3 regions of the Exiguobacterium sp. s128 genome follow, and region 1 is predicted to be linked to each of the others. Evidence: riboswitches for the same ligand, from Rfam matches in the RefSeq annotation. Region 1 holds a riboswitch; each other region holds the start of a gene.
What was found. Region 1 has a riboswitch for S-adenosylmethionine ahead of KNQ13_RS07275 (Na+/H+ antiporter NhaC family protein). Riboswitches for the same ligand answer to the same signal wherever they lie in the genome.
Positions count from the first base shown of each region.

Region 2: another riboswitch for S-adenosylmethionine. It lies ahead of KNQ13_RS02405 (methionine ABC transporter ATP-binding protein); the one in region 1 lies ahead of KNQ13_RS07275 (Na+/H+ antiporter NhaC family protein).
Region 3: another riboswitch for S-adenosylmethionine. It lies ahead of KNQ13_RS11870 (alpha/beta hydrolase); the one in region 1 lies ahead of KNQ13_RS07275 (Na+/H+ antiporter NhaC family protein).

Region 1 covers NZ_JACSMT010000013.1:61,391-66,774, forward strand. The annotation lists gene KNQ13_RS07255 (alanine/glycine:cation symporter family protein) at 1-762, shown strand, start outside; gene KNQ13_RS07260 (hypothetical protein) at 882-1,343, shown strand; gene KNQ13_RS07265 (aldo/keto reductase) at 1,412-2,224, opposite strand; gene KNQ13_RS07270 (hypothetical protein) at 2,381-2,581, shown strand; gene KNQ13_RS07275 (Na+/H+ antiporter NhaC family protein) at 2,630-3,937, opposite strand; SAM riboswitch class I at 4,019-4,122, opposite strand; gene KNQ13_RS07280 (metal ABC transporter solute-binding protein, Zn/Mn family) at 4,191-5,156, opposite strand.
Region 2 covers NZ_JACSMT010000003.1:101,762-107,145, reverse strand. The annotation lists gene KNQ13_RS02415 (PLP-dependent cysteine synthase family protein) at 1-599, shown strand, start outside; gene KNQ13_RS02410 (bifunctional cystathionine gamma-lyase/homocysteine desulfhydrase) at 592-1,758, shown strand; SAM riboswitch class I at 1,818-1,923, shown strand; gene KNQ13_RS02405 (methionine ABC transporter ATP-binding protein) at 2,004-3,026, shown strand; gene KNQ13_RS02400 (methionine ABC transporter permease) at 3,023-3,688, shown strand; gene KNQ13_RS02395 (MetQ/NlpA family ABC transporter substrate-binding protein) at 3,720-4,547, shown strand; gene KNQ13_RS02390 (MDR family MFS transporter) at 4,618-5,384, shown strand, end outside.
Region 3 covers NZ_JACSMT010000033.1:19,816-25,199, reverse strand. The annotation lists gene KNQ13_RS11880 (DedA family protein) at 1-244, opposite strand, end outside; gene KNQ13_RS11875 (thymidine kinase) at 440-1,060, shown strand; gene KNQ13_RS11870 (alpha/beta hydrolase) at 1,132-1,890, opposite strand; SAM riboswitch class I at 1,956-2,058, opposite strand; SAM riboswitch class I at 2,308-2,411, shown strand; gene KNQ13_RS11865 (methionine ABC transporter ATP-binding protein) at 2,497-3,528, shown strand; gene KNQ13_RS11860 (methionine ABC transporter permease) at 3,518-4,168, shown strand; gene KNQ13_RS11855 (MetQ/NlpA family ABC transporter substrate-binding protein) at 4,201-5,022, shown strand; gene KNQ13_RS11850 (M20 family metallopeptidase) at 5,050-5,384, shown strand, end outside.

The DNA of each region.
Region 1 (5,384 bases):
AATCTTGAAGTTTTACCAAGTGTTTTTGGTCTGATTTTCCAAGAAGGGTTACTTGAATTCAAAACGCTTGCGGGTGGAGCGATTGGGGCAGCTGTCCTCAACGGTATCCGTCGTGGTCTCTTCTCCAATGAAGCGGGCATGGGATCAGCGCCGAACGCTGCTGCGACGGCAGAAGTCTCACACCCGGTCAAACAAGGATTGATTCAATCGTTTGCTGTATTCGTCGATACCTTACTGGTATGTTCGTCGACTGCGATGATCGTTCTGATCAGCGGCGTCGCGACAAAAGATGCGAGCGGAGAACCTGTTGCTGGAATCGAATTGGCACAAGGCGCGTTGTCTTCTCAAGTCGGCTCGTTTGCGACAGGATTCATGGCGCTTGCCATCTTCTTGTTTGCCTTCAGTTCGATTGTCGGGAACTATTATTATGGTGAATCAAACATCAGCTTCATCAATGGCAATAAAAAGTTGATGACGATCTACCGTGTGATGGTTCTTGGGATGATCGTGTTTGGTTCGCTCGTTCAAACGGCAGGTCTTGTCTGGGCACTGGCCGACATATTCATGGGTCTGATGGCGATCGTCAACCTGTATGCGATTTTCCGATTATCTAAAATTGCGAAGTTGGCACTCGATGATTATTTGGCGCAACGAAAAAACGGGCAGGATCCTCGTTTCTATACAGATTCGATTCCGAATCTGCCGGGGAAAGAAACGCTCGAAGCGTGGCAGGACGATGATTCAAAAGAAAAAGCGATTTAATAGAGGAGGATCAGAGCAATCTGGTCCTCTTTTTTGTAGGGGAGATTTCCGGAATCATCATTAAAGAAGTCCGAAAATGGGAATACTTAAAAAGGATAACGATTGAAAGGAGGGGAAGGATGGAAAACGTACATTATGTCCGGGTTGCTGACGCGGTCTGGGATTCGTTTGGAAACGACCCGCATATCATCATGGACTGGATTTTATTCATTCATGAAACACAACCGGATCAGGAGCAATTGTTTGCGCTGGAAGAAACAGCAACGCTGTATCATGTGATGAGTCAAATTGATATCTTCATTGATCAAGAAACACATTATAATCTTGGACGGGCGATTGTTGGAGAAGAATTGATCGTCAACGAAGATCGTGCGGCGATCGTTGGTATCCTTCCCTTACCTTTACTCATCATCTCGACGGAAGTCATGCGTAATTTTGATCGGCAGGCACTGGAAGTGATCTATCAGGAAGTGGGGCGATCAGGAGATTTTGACGAAGTATGGGACCAGTTTGGTGACTTGCGTGCCTATTTCCGCAAAGCGGAAGAAGCAGAAGAAACGATTTTAATCTATTATGTCTAAAATAGATCCATGACAACGAAAACACGGACCCGACGATCGCCGGATCCGTGTATTTTTGATTGTAATGCTTAAAAGTCGATTTCATCTGGATCTGGTCCAAGACGGACATCCGTTGCCAGACGATCAATCTTCTCTAAATCATCTGCATCTAGTTGGAAATCAAACACATCGAAGTTTTCCGCAATCCGTTCTGGTGTGACTGATTTTGGAAGGGCGACGATTCCGTTATCCAGATGCCAACGTAACACGACTTGTGACGGAGACTTACCATGTTTTTCGGCAATTTCCTTAAAGTCGTTGATTTCAAGGAATTTCCCTTGCATGAGTGGACTCCATGCTTCAACTTGAATGCTGTTGTCCTGTAAGTACTCATGCAGTTCATGTTGCGGAAGTTGCGGATGGAGTTCCACCTGATTGATCATCGGTGTCATCAGTCCTTCTTCAGCAAGTGTATCGAGGTGGTGTTCTTTGAAGTTCGAAACACCAATCGCTTTGATTTTTCCTGCTTCGTACAGCTCGATCATGGCTTTCCATGCTTCGATATATCCTTCAACCGGCCAGTGAATGAGATAGAGATCCAGGTAATCCGTCTCTAGTCGTTCGAGTGACTCAGCGAAAGCTTCTTTTGTGCGTCCGGCACGAATATCATCGTTCCATACTTTAGACGTTAAGAAGAGATCTTCACGGTTCACGCCGCTTTCTTTGATTCCTTTAGCGACACCACGTTCGTTTTTATAGACGGCAGCCGTATCGATATGACGGTAACCGACACGAAGGGCTTCTGCGACGGCAGCCGGTGCTTCCGTCTCTTCGTCAACTTGCCAGACACCGAAACCGATTTGTGGAATCGTGATACCATTTGAAAGTTTTGTGTATTGCATGTGTATACTCCTCCTTCAATAAAACTAGAATATGGATTTGCTCGTTTAGTTTAGCATGAACGAGCAGGAACGTCTGTTTCAACGCTCAAAGCAGGAAATGAACGGTTAGAAAGAGAAAAAAGGGGGGTAAACCTTAAAAGAAATGAGGTGTAAATCATGGCACGATCCGTTAAAAACGTACCAAAAGGCGTTTGGGCGGGCATTGCGGCACTACTGGGTGCTCAAGCGACCTTCCTGTTCCTCGGTGCCCGCAAGACTGGGCGTAATCCGTGGGTCTGGGGTGGAGCAGGACTCGTTCAGTTCCCACTTCCAGCCATCGCGTATTTCATTCTAAACCGTCAAAATCAGAAAAAATAACTGAAAAACAAGTCCGGTCGCGTTGCAGGCGGCCGGACTTGTTTGTTTTTACGAAACGTTTTTCTTTTGCGTAGCAGATGTCTTACGACGCGGGAACCCGAAGACAATGGCAAGCGACCCGCAGATGAAAAGAAGGAACGGATAAAACAGATACGGAATCAGCTCTGGTGAAGCGGTTTTTGTCAGTTCAGCGGCAATCAGCAATTGGGCACCATAAGGGATGATCCCTTGAATGCCGCAAGAGAAGATGTCGAGAATACTGGCTGACTTCTTCCGGTCGATGTCATACGTATCCGCAATCTCGGCGGCGAGTGGACCGGCAACAAGGATCGAAATCGTATTGTTGGCTGTCGCAAGGTTCGTTGCACTGACGAGTGCGGCCATGCTGAACTCTGCTCCACGACGTTGCGTGATTTTTTGAGTCAGTGTTTCTTTCAGATAAGCAATCCCGCCATTAAACGTGATCAAGCTGACGAGACCACCCATCAGTAACGTCAAGATTGAAATTTCAGCCATTCCCATCAATCCTTCTGACATCGACAGGACAAATCCACTCAATCCAAAACTCCCATCGAGCATACCAATGATCCCGGTCAGTAAGGCTCCACCGAGTAAGACAAGGATGACATTGACACCAAACAAGGCGAGGATGATGACAGACAGATACGGAATCAATTTGTAAAACTCAAACGCTTTAGCCTCGACGACATCTCCGGCACCTGAGACGAATGCTAAGATGATGACGGTCAGAATCGCCGCGGGAAGGACGATCAGGAAGTTCGTCCGGAATTTATCACGCATGTTGGTTTTCTGCGTCCGGACTGCGGCGATCGTTGTATCGGAAATGAACGACAAGTTATCGCCGAACATCGCTCCACCGACAACAGCTGCCGCAGCAATCGCGACATTGACACCGGTTGCTTCATGAATACCGAGTGCAATCGGTGCGAGTGCCGCAATCGTACCGGTTGAAGTCCCCATTGCCATCGAGATGAAGGCGGCAATGATGAACAAACCGCTCATTAAGAGCGACGGTGGTAAAAACGTAAGCGCGGCATTGACCGTCGCATCAATCGCACCAATCGCATCAGCCGTTCCGGAAAATGCACCGGCAAGTAAGAAAATAAAGACCATGATCATGATGTCCGGATTCCCGGCACCCGTCGCAATCCGTTCAACGGTTTGATTGATACTACCTTTTGTTGTTACGGCGGCAAACACCAAGGCAATCAGAGCTGCAATCAAAATCGGGAACTTGTAAAAATCATCATAAAAGATACCGGCACCGATAAAGAGGACCAAAAAGACAAGTAATGGTAGAAGGGCCCACTTGTTTGGTGTAATCGTCTCGTTCATTGTCTATCACTCCTTTTCTGCATCTGCAAAAAAAAGACCCCTTCGCAAGAAAGAAGGAGGTCTTTACTGAAAAAGACGCTCTTCTTATCTCTCAAGCCGTAGCTTGCTGGATTTGGCACAGTACGAATCAATCGTCCGCTGCCGAAACATCATTGGGCCAGTCCCTCCGTCTCTCGCGATAAAAAGAAGTCATTTAATTGTCTGAAACACGTTTTCTACCGTAACGTATCTTTTAATGCATGTCAACAGTACTTCACTGCAGTGCTTTTTTTAGTGTCGTCACATTTTCATTCATCAAGTCAAAATAAGACGCATCCTGCTGTGCTTTCGTGACGGACTCCAAGTTGTGAATCGTAATCGCTTCAGCGCCAATTTCCTGCTGAATGACACGGGCGACTTTTGGTGAAACCGTCTCTTCAAAGGCAATATACTTCAAGTCATGTAACTCCGCTTCCTTGACGAGTGCCGCCAGTTGTTTTTGGGAAGGCTCGTCCGATGGAGAAATCCCGGCGATCGGTAATTGGGAGAACCCATACCGTTCAGCCAAGTAGCCATAAGCGGCGTGCGTGACGAGCAGTTCTTTTTTAGATCCGGCGTCAACGGCTTGCTGTAAGTTTTGGTCGAGCGTGTCGGCTTGTTTATTAAATGCCGCCAGATTTTTTTCGAACGTTGCTTTTTTATCCGGTACTTCTTTTGCGAGTGCGGTCGTGATCGACTCTGCCATCAATTTGGCATTGTTTGGATCGAGCCAGACGTGTGGATCATATTTTCCATGATCCTGCTCCTCTTCCGCATGTTCGTCATCATGTCCTTTTTCCTCGTGGTCATGAAGCGTTGCGCTTGCTTCGAGGAGATCGATGCCTTTACTCGTCTCGATGAAGCGAACATCATTTCCTTTAAGGCTCGCTTTGATTTTTTCCGAATACGGCTCAAGCGTGGTACCCGTTAAAAGGAACAGGTCGCCTTTGGCGATTGCCGTCAGTTGTTTAGAAGTCGGCTCATAGGAGTGGGGATCGGCACCAGGTGGGACGATCATTTCGACGTTGACGTCGGAACCACCGATTTCTTTGGCGATTGCCGCCGTTGCGAACGTTGACGTATACAGTTGCAGCCGATCGTCCGCAGCACCTTGATTGGAATCGGAGTCGGATGATCCGCAGGCAGTTAGGAACGTTGCACCGGTTAAGGCGATAGTTAAGGCAGGGATGAACTTTTTCATATGAATAAAACCTCCAGGAAGTATTAAAACGTAATTATTCCGATTTGAACCTTTTCACTATAACGAATCAAAAACGAAGCGTCAAGCTTGACACTCCCACGGCTAAAGCCGCAAGCTCCCCCTTCGGGATGAGTGGGATTCTGAAGTGCTTGTGCGAGCGCAGTCCATTTCTGTTTTGCTCAAGCCTTCAGATGAGGGTGTGCCATCACCCCTCCTGAGACAGACCCT
Region 2 (5,384 bases), on a different contig from region 1:
GCGCGACTGTCGTCAACACACCGACTGAACTCGATATGCAAGGCGCGATTGATAAAGCAAAAGAACTGGGACAAACGATTCCAAACAGTTATGTCCCGCTTCAATTCGAAAACGAAGAAAATCCGGTCACGTATCAGCGGACACTTGGTCCTGAGCTGATGGCGGAACTCGATCATATCGATTGGTTCGTCGCCGGATGCGGGTCAGGTGGAACGTTTGCCGGAACAGCGGCATTCTTAAAAGAACGTCTCGGGACAAAAGGTGCCATCGTCGAACCGGAAGGCTCGGTCCTCAACGGAGGACCGGCCGGACCGCATAAGACGGAAGGTATCGGGACGGCCAAATGGCCAAGTCTTGTATCCCGCGACTTAGTAGATGAAATTCATACGATTTCTGATCACGATGCCTTCACAAAAGTCCATGAACTGGCGGCTCGTGAAGGGTTGCTCGTCGGCAGTTCAGCCGGCGCGGCACTCGCAGCAGCGCTTGATATTGCAAATCGTTTTCCCGGCAGTACCATCGTCACCGTCTTCGCAGACAGTGCCGAACGGTATTTAAGCCAACAAATCTTTGAAAAGGTGGACGAGACACATGCGTAAAAAGACAGCATTGATTCATGGGGGAACAGGTGTCGATCGAGCAACAGGTGCCGTTACACCTCCGATTTATCAAACAAGTACGTATAAACAAGAGAAGATCGGTCAGTTAAAAGAAGGCTATGAGTATTCACGGACAGCGAACCCGACACGGACAAGCATCGAACGATTGATTGCGGATCTTGAAGGCGGCGTACGTGGTTTTGCGTTTGGATCAGGAATGGCAGCGATTCATGCTGTTTTCAACCTGCTTGAGTCAGGCGATCATATCGTCATGACCGATGACGTCTACGGTGGAACGTTCCGCTTGATGCAACGTGTCTTACCGAAGTTCAACATTCATGTGACATTCGTCGACACGACGGATCTTGCCGCGACGGAAGCTGCGGTTCAAGACAACACGAAAATGCTGTACGTCGAAACACCGACGAACCCGTTGTTGAAAGTCACGGACATTACAGCTGTCGCGGACATTGCGAAACGCAATAACTTGAAACTCGTCGTCGACAACACGTTTGCGACACCTTACTTGCAACAACCACTTGCACTCGGCGCAGACATCGTCTTGCACAGTGCAACAAAATACATCGGCGGTCACTCAGACGTCGTCGCTGGACTCGTCGTCGTCAACAGCGATGCACTTGGTGAAGATCTTCACTTCATTCAAAACTCGACTGGCGGCATCCTTGGACCACAAGACAGCTTCTTGCTTGTCCGTGGTTTACGGACGCTTGGTATCCGGATGGATGCGATCGAAGAAACGTCACATGATCTCGTTCAGTTCTTACAGGACCAACATGTCGTCTCAAACATCTTCTACCCGGGACTCGCGTCACATCCGGGTCACGCGACACAACAAAAACAGGCGACTGGTTTTGGCGGCATGATCAGCTTTGATGTCGGATCAGCGGAAAACGCGGAGAAACTCGTCGAAGCGACACACTTCTTTACGCTTGCCGAGAGTCTCGGCGCAGTCGAAAGTTTGATTTCCGTTCCGGCACGGATGACACATGCCTCGATTCCAGCAGAACGTCGCGCTGAGCTCGGCATCACGGACGGACTCGTCCGGATTTCGGTCGGACTGGAAGATGCAGAGGACTTAAAAGAAGATTTAGCACGTGCTTTCAGTCTGTTAAAACCAGTTTCAGAAAAAACTGTTTGACAAGCAAAATAAGCCCTGCTAATATTCAGATTATATTAAAAATAACTAAATACCGATAACTCTTATCGAGAGTGGTGGAGGGACTGGCCCGATGAAACCCGGCAACCGCGGAATTTATTCCGAAGTGGTGCTAATTCCAGCAGACGAATGTCTGCAAGATGAGAGCAAATGGTTTTGTGTACTGAAAAAGTGCGCGCGTTTGCTCTAAAACGTGCGCACTTTTTTTACGTTTAGGAGGGACAGTATTGATTCGCTTACAGGATGTAGGAAAGATTTATCGCTCGAAGCGCGGATCGGTTGAAGCCGTCGTCAATGTCGACTTAACAATCGAGCGCGGTGAAATTTTTGGAATAATCGGTTATTCGGGAGCAGGGAAGTCCACCTTGATCCGATTGCTGAATATGTTAGAAACTCCGACGAGTGGCTCGATTCAAATCGACGGAGTCGAAATGACGACGTTACGTCCAAAAGAATTACGCGGCGTCCGCAAAAACGTCTCGATGGTCTTCCAGCACTTTAACCTGCTGTGGTCGCGGACGGTTGAAGAAAACATCATGTTCCCACTCGAACTCGGTGGTTATCCGAAAGCACGCCGTAAAGAACGGGTCGCCGAGCTGATTCAACTTGTTGGACTCGACGGACGAGAAGGCGCTTACCCGTCGCAACTATCGGGTGGTCAAAAACAACGGGTCGGGATTGCCCGGGCACTGGCTTCTAACCCGGACGTCTTATTATGTGACGAAGCGACAAGTGCGCTTGATCCGAAAACGACGGATTCGATCTTAGAGTTGCTCGTCGATATCAACAAAAAACTGAAACTGACGATTGTCTTGATCACGCACGAGATGCACGTCATTCAAAAAATCTGTAACCGGGTCGCCGTCATGGAAGCCGGGAAAATCGTCGAACAAGGACCGGTCGCCGAAGTGTTCCGTCATCCAAAACAGGCGATGACAAAAGAGTTCGTCAAACAGTTGACGTCTTCAGCAGAAAACGAATTGACGTTTACGAAATTGCGGGAACGGTATCCGACCGGGAAAATCGTTCAGTTGACGTTTGTCGGTTCGACTGCTGAGAGCCCGATTCTTGCCGAAGTCATGAAAGATTCGACCTTATTATTTAATATCATTGGCGGGAACGTCGGACAAACGCAGGACGGGGCACTCGGGACGCTGTTCATTCAGTTGATCGGGGCAGAACAGGAAACACAAGCGGTCATCGCCAAACTTCAAGCGAGTGACGTTGAAGTGGAGGTCGATCATCGATGAGCAAGTGGTTTGAAAATGTAGATTGGTTAGTAATGGGGCAACAAACGGTGAATACGTTGTATATGACAGGTGTCGCCGGAATCGTGACGTTTGTCGCCGGACTGTTGATCGGTTTGCTGTTGTATGCGACCAACGAGGAACTCTTGTTTAAGAATCGGACGTTTTACGGGATTCTCAGTTTCTTCGTCAATATCTTCCGGTCGATTCCGTTCATCATTTTGATCATCCTATTGTTCCCGGTGACAAAACTCGTGACCGGTTCAATTATCGGATCAACCGCAGCGATCCCGGCTTTGATTATCGGGGCTGCGCCGTTTTACGGACGGATGGTCGAACTTGCCTTGCGTGAAGTCGATAAAGGAGTCATTGAGGCAGCCGAATCGATGGGGGCAACAAAACTCCAAATCATTTATAAGGTACTCATTCCAGAAGCATTACCTGCGATCGTCTCTGGTATCACAGTGACACTCGTCGCCCTCGTCGGTTACACAGCAATGGCCGGAGTAGTGGGTGGTGGGGGACTCGGTAACTTGGCCTTCATCGATGGGTTCCAACGTACTCAAAACGACATCATTGTCGTTGCGACATTATTGATTCTCGTCATCGTCTTCATCATTCAGATCATTGGCGACGTACTTGTTAAAAAAATCGACAAACGATAAAAAAACTTAACTATAACTGGAGGAATCATTCATGAAACTTTGGAAAAAATTTGTCGGGACAGCCTCTGTCTCCGTTTTAGCAATCAGCCTTGCAGCATGTGGTGAGGGATCATCGTCAGGCGATGAAAAAACACTCGTCATCGGCGCTTCAAGTGTCCCGCATGCTGAAATCTTAGAGCATGTCAAAAAAGAGTATGAAGCAAAAGGCTACAAGTTAGAAATCAAAAAATTCAACGACTATGTGTTACCAAACAAAACGTTAGCTGAAAAAGAACTCGATGCGAACTATTTCCAGCACGAACCATACTTGAAATCACAGATGGCTGAAAACAAAGCGTATAAATTTGCGAGCGCAGGCGGGATTCATATCGAGCCAATCGGCGTCTACTCTAAAAAATATAAAAAATTGAGTGACTTGCCAAACGGCGCACAAATCTTAATGAGTTCATCTGTTGCGGACCATGGTCGAATCTTGACATTGCTCCAAAACGAAGGACTCATCAAACTAGCAGACGGGAAAACATCAGACGCAGAAGTCAAAGATGTTGTTGAAAACCCTAAAAAACTGAAGTTCAAAGCAGATATCGAAGCAGCACTTCTCCCGCAAGCTTACAAAAACAATGAAGGGGATGCAGTCCTCATCAACACGAACTATGCGATTGACAACGGACTCAATCCATTAAAAGATGCGATTGCTTTAGAGGGACAAGATTCACCATACGTCAACTTGATCGTGACACGTGAAGGGGACGAGAACGAAAAGAAAGTCCAAGATTTAGTCGACATCTTGCATGAAAAAGAAACACAAGACTGGATCACGAAAGAATACAAAGGGGCAGTCGTCCCAGTCAGTAAATAATCTGCTCGATTAATGCATTCTTCCTATATAATGGAAGGATGCATTATTTTTTTGTGGAAGGGGGATTTTTATGCAACGTTTGAAACAGCTTCATCCCTTGACGGTCGGGGTGTTGCTCGGGACATTTTTCGCCCGGCTCGGGACATTCATCACGATGCCGTTTTTTGCGATTTATTTATCCGTCGTCTTGAAGTTCAGTCCAGTTGATGTCGGTTGGATTCTCAGTATTTCAGCCATCGCGAGTCTCGTCATGAGTTTTGTCGGGGGAACGTTATCCGACCGGTATGGACGGCGGACGATGATGCTGAGCGGAACATTTGGTTTCGTCCTCGTCTTTATCGGACTGGCGCAAGTCGAGACGTTTTGGGCATTTTTCATCTTAAGTGCGTTAAACGGGATTTTCCGGTCGATTTTTGAACCATCTGCTCGCGCCTTGATCAGCGATACGACGGATGAAGAAAACCGGTTGTTTGTCTTTAACATTCGTTATACGTGCATCAACATCGCGGCGGCGATCGGACCGGGAATTGCCTTGCTGCTCAGTGCAGGAAATACGGCGGTTACTTTCTATATAACAGCAGCTGTTTATCTCGGATATGGACTCGCCATCTTCATTTTGTTTAAGCGGCATCCAATCACGGAGAGTCATGGTGGGAAAAAAGTATCATTTGGAGCGACGATTCGTCTTTTGAAAACCGATGTGGCGTTTACGTTTGCGTTAGCAGGGATTATCTTCGGTGTCTTCGGTTACAGCCAGTTTAACTCGACGTTACCACAATTTTTGACGACAACGACGTTATTATCCGGTGGGACGAGTTTGTTTGCTTTGTTGATCAC
Region 3 (5,384 bases), on a different contig from region 1:
GGGCAACCCGGTGCAGCAACGGCATACCAAGTTTCAGACCTAACAAATAGCTGATCGTCATACCGATACAACTCCCGGCATAGGCTGCGAGAATCGTTCCGATCAGAGGTAAATCACCGCGATGCATCCAAAAACCAGACATGACGAGTAACGTCTCATCAGGAACAGGTAAACCAACGATACCACCAGCGAGTAGAACGGCGAGTCCGAACGCTCCATATTGATGGAGGACTTCATGTAGCATGTGATGAATCGGAGTCACCTTCCTTCAAAGAAACTTCTCTTTTATTGTACAGGAAAGAGATACCAGTTGAAATGACAAGATGAAGAATGAGGGAAATCGGAAATAGGTTTTTGATTTTGAGAAGTCAACTCTTTTTCTCAATTTAGATTCGGGCTATACTCGTTAAAGTGACTAATTTAGAGGACGGTGTTTTCGATGATGCATGTGATCAATCAATATGGTTGGATCGAAGTGATTTGCGGGAGTATGTTTTCCGGAAAATCAGAAGAGTTGATCCGTCGTGTCCGACGGGCACAGTACGGCAAGTTACCGGTCCAGGTCTTTAAACCGGCGATTGATGACCGCTACCACGAAGAACATGTCGTGTCGCATGGTGGCAATTCTGTCATCGCGATTCCGATGGCGACGAGCCGTGACGTGTACGTGGCGGTAGCAGAAGAGACGCAAGTTGTTGCAATTGATGAGGTTCAGTTTTTTGACGATGAGATCGTCTCCGTCATCGAGGCGCTTGCGCAAGACGGCAAACGCGTCATTTGTGCGGGGCTCGATCAGGATTTCCGGGCGGAACCGTTCGGGAAGATGCCAGAGTTGCTCGCCCGCGCCGAGTTCGTGACGAAATTGCAGGCGATTTGTTTATCGTGTGGTGATCCGGCTTCGCGGACCCAACGCCTGATTGACGGTCAACCGGCAAACTATCATGATCCGATCATCTTAGTCGGTGCTTCTGAGTCTTATGAACCACGTTGCCGTCATTGTCATCAAGTGCCGGGTAAACCCCAACCGTTACAAGAGTGGAAAAAACAACAACAAAACTAATCCTTTCTTAAAAAGGATAGCGCAACAAAGCTGACAGGACTGTTAGCTTTGTTTTTTTGTTAGCTGAACGTTCAACCCGTCTCGGTCAACCGGCTGAACTGTTCGACGAATCGGATCGTCTCCTCCACAATTGCCTCTTGATCGTAATCGAGCGTCGCGACATGATACGAATTGAGCAGACAATACGTACGTTTGTCGACAGAGCTGATTGTCCGGTGCAGGTAATCGGAGCAACTGGATGGGACGACGTGATCTTCCACAGAATATAAAATAAGGGTGGGAATTTGAAGTGTAGGTAAGTCGGGAACCGTGTCCCGGATCAAGCGTAACAGTTCTGCTGCACACGTGGTCGGGACGAAATCATAAATGATTTCAAAAGCCGGACGTTTGATATCGGGGGCGCTTTCAGGCAGTTGGTCCGGACAATCATCGAACGATAACGCTTCGTACGCTGGGACGGACAGGGCTGCGTTGATCGTGATGATGCCATCGACCGGCAATCCTTCGGTGGCGAGTGCTAAGGCGAGCGTCGCCCCCATCGATTGACCGACGATGAAGATGGATGGACACTGTTTGGCTAACAGGTCAAATCCTTCGCGGACACTTTGTTTCCAGTCTTCAGCAGTCGAAGCGGCAAAGTCACGGAGGTCGGTTCCGTGACCCGCTAAGCGAGGTGCATGGACGGTGAAACCATGTTCTGCGAAGCGTTCGCCTACAGCACGAACACTTTGTGGTGTTGCGTTAAAACCATGACACAACAGAATCCCGACGGATCCACGTTCTAATAAAAAGGCATCAGCCCCTGGTAAAACAGGATAAAGCATACTCATCAAGGTGTCCTCCATTTCAAAAATAAAAAAACTCGTTTGGCTTTGGACGGCAAACGAGTTTCTCGTATGTATCATCCAAAGCGGTTGCTTTGCTGGTCGGAGCACCTTGCGAATTGCAGGTTGCCGTGGAGTCCTAGAGCCAGTTCTCTCGTCCACTCTTGATATATCGTATAGGAATTGTCGGATTAATCATTGTGAAGATAATAGCACTGACGCGAAAGAGTTGTCAATTCGTCTTTGACCGCTATCCGGAACGCTTCTATGATGACGCACAACCCAGGATCTCAATCGATATGGGTCATATGGTTTATTTTTGAAAATATGGTTGACCTTTAAAAGATATACCTGTAATGTAAAAATTAGTTTTACGACATAAGCTTGATTCGAAACAACACACATATGAATTTCATACTGCAACACTTATCCAGAGAGGTGGAGGGACTGGCCCTACGAAACCTCGGCAACAGACTCATTATGAGCACTGTGCCAATTCCATCAGACAGTTGTCTGAGAGATGAGTCGAGTGGATTCTGCCTTTGTGCGGATCCAGGTCTCTTCTTGTTTCTTAAGAAGAGGCCTTTTTGTATTTTTAAGGGGGGAAACGTGGTGATTACATTCAAAAATGTAAAAAAAATCTATCAGACACAAGATCAGTCAATCGCTGCACTAGACGGTGTCGATCTTGAAATTAAAAAAGGTGAAATCTTCGGGGTCATCGGATTTAGTGGGGCCGGAAAAAGTTCGTTGTTACGCTGTGTCAACCTTCTCGAACGTCCAACATCCGGCAGCGTGACAGTCGATGGGCAAGAATTGACGAGCCTCTCGGCAAAACAACTCCGCGAAGCCAAGCAACAGATCGGGATGATTTTTCAACATTTCAACTTGCTGGATTCGAATACCGTCTTTGCGAACGTCGCGAAACCACTTGTCCTGACAGGTGTCAAAAAGGCTGAAATCCATCGGCGTGTCCATGAACTCCTCGCGTTCGTCGACCTGGCCGATAAAGCCGATCATTATCCGGATCAGTTGTCGGGTGGACAGAAACAACGGGTCGGAATCGCCCGGGCACTCGCGACCCAGCCGTCGGTTCTGTTATGTGACGAAGCGACATCGGCGCTTGATCCGCAGACGACACAACATATCCTGCGTTTACTGAAACAGATCAACGAGGAATACGGCATCACGATTTTACTGATTACACACGAGATGGGCGTCATCCGGGAGATTTGTGACCGGGTCGCCGTCATCGAAGCCGGCAAGCTGATTGAGTCGGGTACCGTGTTCGATGTCTTCTCGAACCCGCAGACGGCGACGGCGAAAAACTTCGTCCGGTCCGTCATGCAGGATGAAATTCCGGCGTCCGTTCAACAGTTGATCGAACGACGTGAAGCCAACCATCATATTTATAAGATCAACTTTCTCGGAGCACATACCGGGCAACCGCTGTTGTCACAAGTCGCAAAACGGTTTGACATCGATCTTAACATCCTGCACGGGAGTATCACGGAACTGCAAAACATCCCGTTTGGCAGTCTGCTCGTCGAACTGATTGGTGAAACGGCAGAAATCAGCCGGGCCTTGCAATACATCGACGAAGCCCAAGTCACGGTCGAGGAGGTGCTCGCAGATGCTGGTTAACTACACGGATATTTGGACCGCCTTCCTGCAGACCTTGACGATGGTCGGTCTGTCATTACTCTTTTCGACCTTGATTGGTTTACCGCTTGGGATTTTGCTCGTCGTCACACGAAAAGGGGCGTTGCTCGAACAAGTCCCGTTCTTCAACGTCTTGAGCAGTATCGTCAATATCTTCCGGTCGGTGCCGTTCATCATCTTACTCGTCGCGATCATCCCGTTGACCCGTCTGATTGTCGGTTCATCGATCGGGACACAGGCGGCAATCGTTCCACTCGTCTTTTATGCGGCGCCGTACATCGCCCGATTGATCGAAAGTTCGTTGCTTGAAGTCGACACGGGGGTCCTCGAGGCAGCAAAGGCAATGGGAGCGACACCGTTGCAGACGATTTTCCGTTTCTTATTGCCGGAAGCACTCAGTTCATTGGTCCTGAACTTGACGATTGCGACGATCGGCTTGATCGGAGCGTCGGCGATGGCCGGTGCGATCGGCGGCGGAGGCCTCGGGGACTTGGCGATCACCTACGGCTACCAACGGTTTGATACGACCGTCATGCTCATCACGGTCGGGATACTCGTCATCCTCGTCCAAGGTTTACAGACGATGGGCAACCTGTTGGCACGAAAAATTCGCAGACACTAAAAAACATAGAGAAGATAAGGGAGAGATGAACGATGAAAAAAGGATTAGCGATTGGTGCAGCATTAACGATGGTATTATTTGCAGGGTGTGCGGCGTCCGGGGAAGAGGATCAAAATACGGTCAAGCTCGGCGTCAGCAGCTCGGATACGCAAGTTTGGGAATACGTCGCGAAAAAAGCGAAAAAAGAGGGCATCACGATTGAACTCGTCAAATTCTCCGATTATGTGCAACCGAACCTGGCACTCGCAGAAGGCGAAATCGATGCCAATTCGTTCCAGACGATTTCGTACTTCAATGCCTTTAAAAAAGAACATAACTTAAAGCTATCGCCGATTGCGACGACCGTCATCGCACCGATGGGGATCTATTCGGATAAAGTCAAGGACGTCAAAGATATCCCGGTCGGTGGAAAGATTGCCGTCCCGAACGAGGCGACGAACATGGGACGGGCACTCCTGTTGCTGCAGGAAGCCGGCTTGATCAAGCTACCGGACGACTTTGACGGAAACGGAGCCGTCGACAAAATCGTCGAGAATCCGAAAAAGCTGAAGATTGTCCCAGTCGTCGCCGGGCAGACGCCACGTGTTCTGCCGGATGTATCGGCATCAATCATCAATAACGGGATCGCCGTGGATGCCGGCTTTAATCCGATCAAAGACTCGATTCTCCATGAAAATGCAACAGCGAAACCCTATATCAACATCATCGCGACACGAACGGAAGACAAAGACAAAAAGACGTTGAAGAAAATTGCTTCACTTTACCAACAGGATGATGTCGCGGCCTTCATCAAAAAAGAGTACAAAGGAAGCACGATTCCGACGTTCGTCCCACTCAGTGACATTGGCGAATAATTAAACATCCAAAGGAGCGTGACCCAAATGACGGTTCAGACAAGACGGGAAAACTTGATTCAAACGATTGAGCAGGATATTGAACAAAAACGCGAGTCGTATCTCGAGACGAGTCACCGGATTCATGCGACACCCGAGATTGGGAACGAGGAATATTTTGCCTCGCGCCATCATGCGGAACGCCTGACGGCAGAAGGGTTCGCGGTTGAGCTCGGGGTCGCGGGACATGACACGGCGTTCCTGGCCCGGAAGACTTCGGATAAACCGGGGGCGACGGTTGCCTTCCTCGCTGAATACGATGCTTTGCCGGGGATTGGTCACGCCTGCGGTCACAACATCATCGGCACGACGAGTGTCGCAGC